Linked DNA regions of Flavisolibacter tropicus. The protein of the gene in region 2 interacts with the protein of the main gene of each other region in a pairwise test. Links are inferred from orthologs where the notes say so. Each region holds a gene or a part of one and is shown on either strand. Other genes may lie near its edges.

The links. The genes of interacting proteins can lie anywhere in the genome.
Region 1: the proteins of dnaB (region 2) and dnaA interact in binary tests that used the Escherichia coli proteins (3 or more experiments, as listed by UniProt). The link is inferred for Flavisolibacter tropicus from one-to-one orthologs.

The regions. Positions count from the first base shown.
Region 1 is NZ_CP011390.1:1,933,616-1,938,407, reverse strand. What follows is about bases 890-3,803. They hold dnaA (chromosomal replication initiator protein DnaA), read left to right. Parts: upstream 890-1,586; coding sequence 1,587-3,020; downstream 3,021-3,803. Other genes in these bases: SY85_RS08115 (VIT1/CCC1 transporter family protein), read left to right, coding at 3,668-3,803; SY85_RS08135 (bifunctional metallophosphatase/5'-nucleotidase), read left to right, coding at 890-1,464. In the rest of the region: SY85_RS08140 (5'-nucleotidase C-terminal domain-containing protein), read left to right, coding at 1-533; more of SY85_RS08135, read left to right, coding at 523-889; more of SY85_RS08115, read left to right, coding at 3,804-4,324; SY85_RS08110 (hypothetical protein), read left to right, coding at 4,327-4,792. UniProt on the Escherichia coli protein: Plays an essential in the initiation and regulation of chromosomal replication. Binds in an ATP-dependent fashion to the origin of replication (oriC) to initiate formation of the DNA replication initiation complex once per cell cycle.
Region 2 is NZ_CP011390.1:4,925,008-4,929,820, reverse strand. The notes cover bases 899-3,833. They hold dnaB (replicative DNA helicase), read right to left. Parts: upstream 3,173-3,833; coding sequence 1,625-3,172; downstream 899-1,624. Other genes in these bases: SY85_RS21145 (Imm49 family immunity protein), read right to left, coding at 899-1,467. Outside these bases: SY85_RS21155 (threonine synthase), read left to right, coding at 1-313; SY85_RS21150 (hypothetical protein), read left to right, coding at 336-533; more of SY85_RS21145, read right to left, coding at 727-898; SY85_RS21130 (DUF3817 domain-containing protein), read left to right, coding at 4,004-4,321; SY85_RS21125 (hypothetical protein), read right to left, coding at 4,350-4,670; SY85_RS21120 (hypothetical protein), read right to left, coding at 4,782-4,813. UniProt on the Escherichia coli protein: The main replicative DNA helicase, it participates in initiation and elongation during chromosome replication. Travels ahead of the DNA replisome, separating dsDNA into templates for DNA synthesis.

The sequences.
Region 1 (4,792 bases), 3.0 Mb from region 2 along the record:
ATAAAAAAATGCCAGAAGGTAGCTTGAATAATTTTATGGCTGATGCTATGTATGTAATGGCTAAAGAAAAATATGGCGTGGCTGTAGATGCAGCTTTTGTTAATTATGGAGGTATTCGTATTAATCAGTTGGCAGCTGGTCCTGTAACTCGTGGTAAAGTGTTTGAAATAATGCCATTTGACAATTTATTGATTCTGCAAAAAGTAAAAGGCGATGTGTTGCAGCAATTCCTGGATTTAACGGCTGCACATGGTGGCTGGCCAGTAGCTGGACTTACTATGCAGATACAAAATAAAAAAGCTGTAAATGTGAAGGTAGGAGGGGTGCCGCTTGATTTAAATAAAACATACATCATCGCTAATTCTGATTATGTGGCAAACGGTGGTGATAATGCTGCTATGCTAAAGCCTATTCCGCAGCAAACAAATGGCTATTTAATGCGTGATGCAATCTTTGACTATATCAAAGTATTGAAATCTCAAGGAAAAAATATTTCTGCAACCGAAGACAATCGTGTATCCAATGCTCAATAGAAGAAAGTTTTTAACACAATCAGCACTTACAACTGGAGCTTTTCTGGTAGGTTCTAAACTGACACATGCAGCATCTTATTTTGAAGCGCCGCATAAGTTAACGATCCTTCATACAAATGATACACACAGTCGCATAGATCCTTTCCCTATGGATGGGAGTCGTAATCAAGGATTAGGAGGGGTGGCAGCTCGCGCACAACTCATAAAGCAGATCCGAAAGCAGGAAGAGCACGTGTTATTATTAGACGCTGGTGATATTTTTCAGGGCACTCCTTATTTTAATATATATAAAGGGGAGCCGGAGATCAAAGCCATGACTTCTATGGGTTATGATGCCACAACGATTGGTAATCATGACTTTGACGCAGGGTTAGGGAACTTGGCCTTGCAGTTAGAGCGGCATGCCTCTTTTCCGTTGATTATCAGTAACTATGATTTTGCCAATACGCCTATGGAAGGACGTTCTCAACCTTACAAGATTTTTAAGAAAGGAGGGTTGAGGATTGGTATCTTAGGAGTGGGTATTGCAATGGATGGATTGGTGCCCGCCAATTTGTTTGGTAATACAAAATATTTAGATCCCATTCAGCAGGCAAATAGATATAGCGCAGAATTAAAACAAAAAGGTTGTGATCTGATTATTTGTTTGTCACATCTAGGTTATGAGTATAAAGAAGATCAGAATAAAATGTGTGACAAGGTGTTGGCAAAAGAGTCGGAAAATATTGACTTAATCATTGGAGGTCATACACATACGTTCCTGGATGCACCTGTAGTCATAAAGAATAAAAAGGGGGATGATGTATTGATCAATCAAGTCGGATTTGCGGGTATACAACTGGGTAGGTTGGATTTTATTTTTGAAAAATCTAGCAAGAAAAAAATGATTTCAGCGCAATCCATATTAGTTACACAAAAAACTGAGATATAAAAATTTTTTTTCTCGAACTTCCTTTAGATATTCGTTGTCCTATCCAAATTTATTTATACACATCTTGTGAAAAACTAACTGTTCATTAATTCAATAACATATTCTAAAACTGTTCGATATACATGGAGAAAAATGCCAATCTCGTTTGGACCAACTGTTTGTCTATCATAAAAGACATCGTAGAATGGCAGCATTTCAAAACATGGTTTGAGCCCATTAAGCCAGTTGCTTTAAAAGAAAAAATACTAGTCATTCAGGTGCCTAGCCAATTCTTTTATGAGTACTTAGAGGAGCATTATGTAAACCTGTTGGCTAAAACGCTGAAAAGAGAGTTGGGTAAAGATGCCCAGCTGGAATACCGTATTATGGTAGACGGCGGTAACAATTACAATAAGCCCGTAACGGTTGATGTAGCTGGTCATGGCTATAAATCATTTTCCAATAATGAAATGGATTTCCCTTTGGTGGTCAATACACCAGTAAAAAATCCGTTTGTGATACCAGGGTTGAAAAAAATGCATATCGACCCGCAGCTAAATCCTATTTATACATTTGATGCTTATGTAGAGGGCGATTGTAATCGTGTGGCTCGTCGTGCAGGCAAAACCGTTGCAGAAAAGCCAGGTGCTAATTCTTTCAATCCTTTAGTAATATATGGTGGTGTGGGTTTTGGTAAAACGCACCTTGCGCAGGCAATAGGTAATGATGTAAAGCGTTTGCACCCAAATAAAGTGGTGTTATATGTGAGCTCTGAAAAGTTTATCAATCAGTTTGTTGATCATAGCCGCAATAATGCCATCAATGATTTTATTCATTTTTATCAGTTGATCGATGTGTTGATCATTGATGATGTGCAATTCTTTAATAAAGCTGAAAAGTCTCAAGATGCATTCTTTGCCATCTTCAATCACTTGCACCAATCAGGTAAGCAGCTGGTGTTAACTTCCGATAAGCCGCCAAAAGATTTGGAAGGGGTACAAGAGCGTTTATTAAGCCGCTTCCGTTGGGGGTTAAGCGCAGATATTCAAATGCCGGATTATGAAACCCGCATTGAAATATTAGAGCGTAAAATGAAGAATGATGGATTGGAGATGCCATCAGAGGTTGTTAAGTATATTGCTTATAATATTAATAATAACGTGCGCGAGTTAGAAGGCGCATTGATTTCTTTGTTGGCACAATCTTCGCTAAACCGTAGAGAAATAGATTTGGAATTAGCTAAGAAAGTGTTGCGGAACTTTGTAAAATCATCAAGCAAGGAAATTACAATCGATACCATTCAGAAACTGGTGTGTGATTATTTTGATGTGGCCTATGATAAATTGTTGCAAAAGACAAGAAAGCGTGAGATTGTGCAGGCACGTCAGATAACAATGTATTTAGCAAAAGCATTCACGAAAAATTCTTTAAAGACTATTGGAGAACACTTTGGTGGCCGCGATCATACTACAGTTATACACTCTTGTCAAACTGTAAAAGATTTGATGGATACTGATGGTGTATTCAGAGATAATGTAATGGAGTTGCAGCAAAAAGTGCAATTGGCTTCTTTGTAAACATTGAAAGAACGTAGTAAGACCCCAAATTCTAAAATTAATTTTAGAATTTGGGGTTTCTTTTTTTTGGTAATTCGACACTTACCTTTATTTTTGCCACCCCTTGCAAAAGGAGGTGAGGTGGATGAGTGGCTGAAATCAACGGTTTGCTAAACCGTCGTAGGGCCTTAAAGCTCTACCGAGGGTTCGAATCCCTCCCTCACCGCTGAAAAATAAAATGTTATCGGAATGTAAAGAACACTTACCTTTGCAGCCCGATAACAGGACCGGGAAGTAGCGCAGGCCGGTAGCGCACCTGGTTTGGGACCAGGGGGTCGCAGGTTCGAATCCTGTCTTCCCGACAAAAACAAACGAAGGAGTCACAGAAATGTGACTCCTTTTTTTTATTATCAGTCTACCAAAAGAATGATTGCTTTCTCTTTGATCATTTTTCCTTGTATCAATTAGTTTTCAAGCCTGCCATCCCAGATAAGTTAAGATACTAGGCAGCGTCCACAAGTAACTTTGCAAATAAATCTTTCGGTGACCTAAATTTTTCTGCCTCTTGCTGTCAAATAATATGGAGTTTTCAATATGGCCATTATTACGGCGTCAAGAAGTGACAACGGCAGCAAGGGTACGGAGCTTTAGAAGTTTAAATTCTTTTTATGGAAGATTTTGTCAAATCTCCAAGGTTATTGAATCCGATGGATCGAGCGGAAGAAATCTTGTTCGGATTAATAATGGCGCTCAGCTTTACTTGCTCAATTAGTATTGCCAATACTCATCGAGCTGAAATTAGGCAATTACTTGTTGGTGCAATTGGTTGTAATCTGGCTTGGGGGTTTGTTGATGCAACCATGTACCTCATTGGAGTCTTAGCTCAAAATAGCAGAAACAAAATAATATTCGATTCTATTCAAAAAACCTCAGACAAAGAAAAAGCAAGAAGGTGCATTTCTCATGCCTTGCCACCCGTAGTAGCCTCGGTATTAGAGAAAGAGGATTTGGAGCAAATAAGAAGTAGATTAATGAAACTTCCCGGCGTTTCAGGAAAAGTGCATTTGACATTTAATGATATAAAGAGAGCTATAGCTCTTTTTATCCTTGTATTTATTACAACTTTCCCCGTTGTTGTGCCATTTGTATTTATGCATAATACAATGCTTGCTTTAAGAGTTTCAAACTTGGTTGCTATAATAATGATGTTTTTATGTGGGTGGTCGGTGGCTAAATATGCAGGATTCAGTAAATGGAAAATGAGTGCTGCCGTCACTTTAATTGGAATACTGCTGGTGGCAATAACAATTGCATTGGGGGGATAAATATGAAAAAGTATTTATTGTTATTACTAGGCTTTGCCTCATTAAAATTGTCGGCACAAGAGAATAAAATCGATTCTACTAGTTCTCAATGGAAATTTTCAGCCTGGGCTGAATTATTCATTATCCCTGATGAAAAGGATTTTTTTAATCCTACTTTTTATGCCCGACACAAAACGCTACACCTGGAAGGCCGCTATAATTATGAAGACAAGAACACCGCATCTCTTTGGGCAGGACGGAGATTTAAGTTTGGCAAAGCCGTTGAGTTTGTACTGGTGCCCATGGGGGGCGTTGTTTTTGGAAATACAAATGGTATAGCGCCTGGTTTAGAAACGGAGATCATTTATAAGAAGTTTGATTTCTATTCTGAAAGTGAATACCTGTTTGACTTTAAAACGAAAGAAAATAACTTCTTTTATACGTATTCAGAATTAGCTATAAGACCAATTAAGGCAATACGTACAGGTC
Region 2 (4,813 bases):
AGATGCTTCCCAATATAAAGGACAACCTACTATAGCAAATGGACTAGCAGTACCGAATCCCTTTGCGGAGCGGTTAATGTTAAACGTGTTGCAAGAATCAAACGGCACTGTTGTTTCAGTTACAGAACAAGCTATTGTAGATAGCTGGAAAACGCTTGCCAAAACAGAAGGCTTACTGCTTGCTCCAGAGGGCGCGGCCCTATTTGCTGCCTTGAAAGACCTACAACAAAAAAACATCCTCACAGGTGCAGAAAATATTTTGCTACTTAATACGGGAACTGGCTACAAGTACCTGGAAAATCTAACCTTATAAATCACCTATCAAAATATAAAACATGCTTTTAACGATTAAGGAATCTGCTGCATTGTATGTTATGGATCTTGTAATGAGCAAACTTGCCACTACTATTGAAGAATCCAGCTCTGCACTAGAAAATATTGAGGCGTGGATCACTTCTCATGTAAAAGAAGAAGAGATACCGATTATTAGTGAAAGAAATAAGGAAGATATCCTGATGCTTTTGCGCTACTAATGATGGAGTAGCAGCAACTGAATGTTTAGTTGCTTTACTAGCTAAAAAGGATGCTCAGTTGAGCATCCTTTTTCTTTTTATCAATGATAGTTACCCCAATCTACTTTTAGTCCTTAGGTTCCAGCCGAGTCTCCTCAGTCTAGCTATCGTGATTTGAAAGGGACACGGCATTTGTGCAAGCAAGTTATTTGAATTAGAGAAAAGGATAAATATCCTTATAAACAGGCAATGGGTCTACAGGCAATAACTCTTTGGGCAAAAGAGAACTCTGTGGAATTATTTCACTTCCTTTCAACCAAGCAAGTTTTAAATAACCTATAGCAGGAATCGATATGCAATTACTTAAAACAGAGTCTGTATTTCTTTTTTTATGAACAGAAGGTGAAACAAGTTCCTCTATAGTTTCTGACATTTTCTGTGAATTACTTTCGTGTAATGCCTGAAAAAAGCGAAGATCAAGTGCTAAAAAAGGGTCTCTTTTAACTGTAAATTCTTCAATAATATTAAGGTTCCTTTCAATTCCTTTAATATCGTTCAATATGAATAACTGAATGGTATTGCAGATAATTGTAGAAAAGCCTTGAGTTATCATTTCATTCATTCCAGCTTCTGCATTTTTGCCTTTTTCATATCGTAACAGGGCATATTGTTTTAAGAAATTATGTGCGTCACTTAAAAGTGCATAACAAACATGATTAATGCCATAATCAAAAATGCGATCATTAAAACTCCTTATTCGGTATTCATCTAATTTACCACATGTATAGAAATGCTGTTTTGCTTCAGCCAAGTTGCCTTGCATAAGACTGTGCAAAGCAAACGTTTCATGATTATACCATAACACATCTGAAAAGTGTTTGGGGTTGCCAAGAAATTGCTCTACTATCTTAGCATGTAACTTTTGTTTGAATTCATATTTTTTATCTAAATCCATCTTTTTGAATACTTAACAATTAAGCATTGAATGTTTTAAAGTCCCAAGATTCAATTTAAGGTTTGTGAAAACGAAAAGGTAACTAAGAAATCATCTCAAAACAAAAGGAGGCCTAAGCCTCCTCTTTATTTCTTTCACCACCTTTAATCTCTTAGTATTAGAACGGATCTTCATCATCACCAAAGTCGTTCATCTTACTGCTGGTTTGGATGAACATGCGCGCACCGCCACCTCCGTCAGAATCAGAAACCGGCTTCCAGTTGGTAGGCAAATTGCCGTTACCCATTCCATCACCACCATTATCATCAAAGAAACGCTGGATTTCCAAGCGGGCTCTCAATACAATCGTTTCCAACGAACCATTACGGTGCTTGGCTATACGAAGATGGGTTTCACCACGGTTGCTCTCCCCCATTTCGTTTTGCGTTACATCGTAGTATTCCGGACGGTAGATAAAGCACACCATGTCGGCATCTTGTTCAATGGCACCCGATTCACGAAGGTCACTCAACTGCGGCATCTTGTTACCATCCTTACGTTTTTCTACTTCCCGGCTTAACTGAGACAGGGCAATGATCGGCACCTGTAATTCTTTTGCCAAGTGTTTCAGTGAACGGGAGATGGTAGAGATCTCTTGCTCACGGTTTCCGGAACCACCGGTACCACTCATTAGCTGCAGATAATCGATGATGATCATACCAATATTGTTGATGTTCTTCAAACGGCGGCACTTGGCGCGCAATTCAAATATGTTCAAAGAAGCGGTATCATCAATGAATATGGGTGCCTGCGCCAGCTTCTGTATACCTTTGGCATACAACTGCTTCATTTCATGTTCTTCCATCTTACCACGCGAGATCTTTTCGAGGTGAATTTCGCTCTCGGCAGCAAGGATACGACCAACCAGCTGAGCGGCCCCCATCTCTAGGGAGAACACGGCTACCGGTGTTTGCTTGCGCGGATCCAGGGCAGCATTACGTGCCAGGTTCAAGGCAAAGGCGGTCTTACCCACGGCAGGACGGGCAGCCAAGATGACCAAGTCAGTATTCTGCCATCCATAGGTTACTTTATCCAAGCTAGGGAAGCCACTCGGCACGCCCGTTATATCTTCATTGCGGTGGCGCATTTCTTCAATACGCTGAATGGTTTGCACCAACACCGAGTCTATTGATTGGTAGGAACTCTTTAAGTGCTTGCTGGTAACTTCATACATCTTGCTCTCGGCCTGATCCAGCAGGTCAAATACGTCAGCGCTCTCTTCATACGCATCATTGATGATCTCTCCAGAGATGCGGATCAACTCGCGCTGAATAAACTTTTGCAGGATGATACGGGAGTGTGCTTCAATGTTAGCCGCCGACACCACCGAGTTGGTCAGCTTGGTTACATAGTACGGGCCGCCCACCGCTTCCAACTCCTCCAACATGCGCAGTTCTTCCACAACCGTCAGGATATCAATGGGTTGGCTCTTATTGGCCAGGCTCTTCATGGCTTTGAAGATGCGCTGGTTAGCGTCTACATAGAAGCATTCGGGTTTCAAGATTTCCACTACCGTATCAAATGCTCCTTTCTCCAGCATCACAGCACCTAGTACAGCATCTTCAAGTTCTTTGGCCTGAGGGGGTACTTTACCGTACACCATCGTGCTCAAATCCATGGGCGCCTTCCTTTTCTTTCTATCGCGGTTCAGATTCGTTAAGTCCATAAGTTTTTCCTATGAGGGTTAATACTGCGCATTTCATAGGACGATGCAGTAAGTGTACCAACACCTGTCCTCTAAATTAGTATGACCCGGATCAAATCCCTAGTACCATAAACGCACAAACGATACAGCAGTTATCCACAGTTTTCGGGCAGTTATGCACGTTTTGGTTGGAGGGGTAGCAAATTTGAATTGTTTAACCGATATGGAAAAGGCCTGTGCATAAATAAAGTCAAAATAAATATTGCGTTTTTTTTGGTAGTGTGAAAGCAGGCTGCTGACAAAGACGCACCCGCCCCCGCAAGGGGAGCCCCCACGCACGGGTATCCCGCAGATGACGCCGATTGACGCGGAGTAGGAGGAACAGAGTTAAGGAAAGGCACGGAGGTGCGCTAAGAGATGAAAAGAGGGAAAGGAGAAAAGGAGGACCAAGAATTCGTAGGATTTAAAATGGATGAACAGGATTATGAAGAATATTGAACAAAAAATTAGGAATGAAGAAGTGGAGGGAATGGTCAAGAAAAAAGGGACAAGCGGCAAAATACAACACATTTTCTTCGTATTTGATTCGATAGTTGTTCGATTCTATGTATCGAAGCAATATCGAAGGAATATCGAAGAAGAATCGAAGCAATATCGAACAAAACCCGAAAAAGGGCCAAGCCTAAGATGGCGATAATCTTTAATAAGTAGCTTAGTCTTCGGCTTTTGTATGCCAACCAATGACTAATGACTAGTTAGGCTTCTGTTTCGCTGCTAGCTGGAAACCTATGTTAAAAACCAGTTGACAGCCGGTTAATGTAGTAGGTTTGCGGTCCAAAGTAAAACGTGTCTATGAAAAAGATGCTGGAAAGCCCTATGGGTCGCTTGCGCTTTATTGGAATGGCTGAAGGCCTATCACTACTGGTTTTGTTAGGAATAGCCATGCCGCTAAAATACCTGGCCGATCAACCAGAAGCCGTAAAGTATGTTGGTTGGGTACACGGGTTATTGTTCGTAGCCTTTGTAATAGCAGTATTAATGATGTATCGTGAACGCGACTGGCCCCTGAAGAAAGTAGCATTAGCTTTTATAGCCGCTTTTCTCCCCTTTGGCACTTTTGTGTTTGATGCGCAGCTTCGCAAAGAAGAACGCAACGGCCGATTGAAATAAGCGCCAGAAAGGATAAGGTTCTAAAAGCCTAATAGTCGTCATCGTCTTCGTCATCTTCGTCGTCAAAACGCTCGTATTGCTCCTCCAGCGTATTGTCGAAGGTTTCGTAATTGAAGTTCAATCCATAACGGGCGGCTGCGAATACAAAGGCGTAGTTCAGGTCATAGAGATCATCTTCGGTAAGCCAGTGCTCGTCGGTGGCCCGCATGATCCATTCGTACGTAGTAGGCGTACTTAACAGACCCGGCCGCTCCGCCACCAGTTCTGTAGCGGGTATAACAAACTCGTTGTAGCCTGGCCCTTTCCATACAATGCCATCTTGCGTCACCTTCCAATTTCCAAATTTCATAGCTAAGTTTTTTGCGTCTACCAATCCTGCAACACCTGTTACCCTACTTAAAAATTAGCAGCAAAAACTTATCCATCTCAATGCTATCAACAGATCAAGGCTACTACTTCATTAATAAACCACCAGTTTAGCATTATGGATTG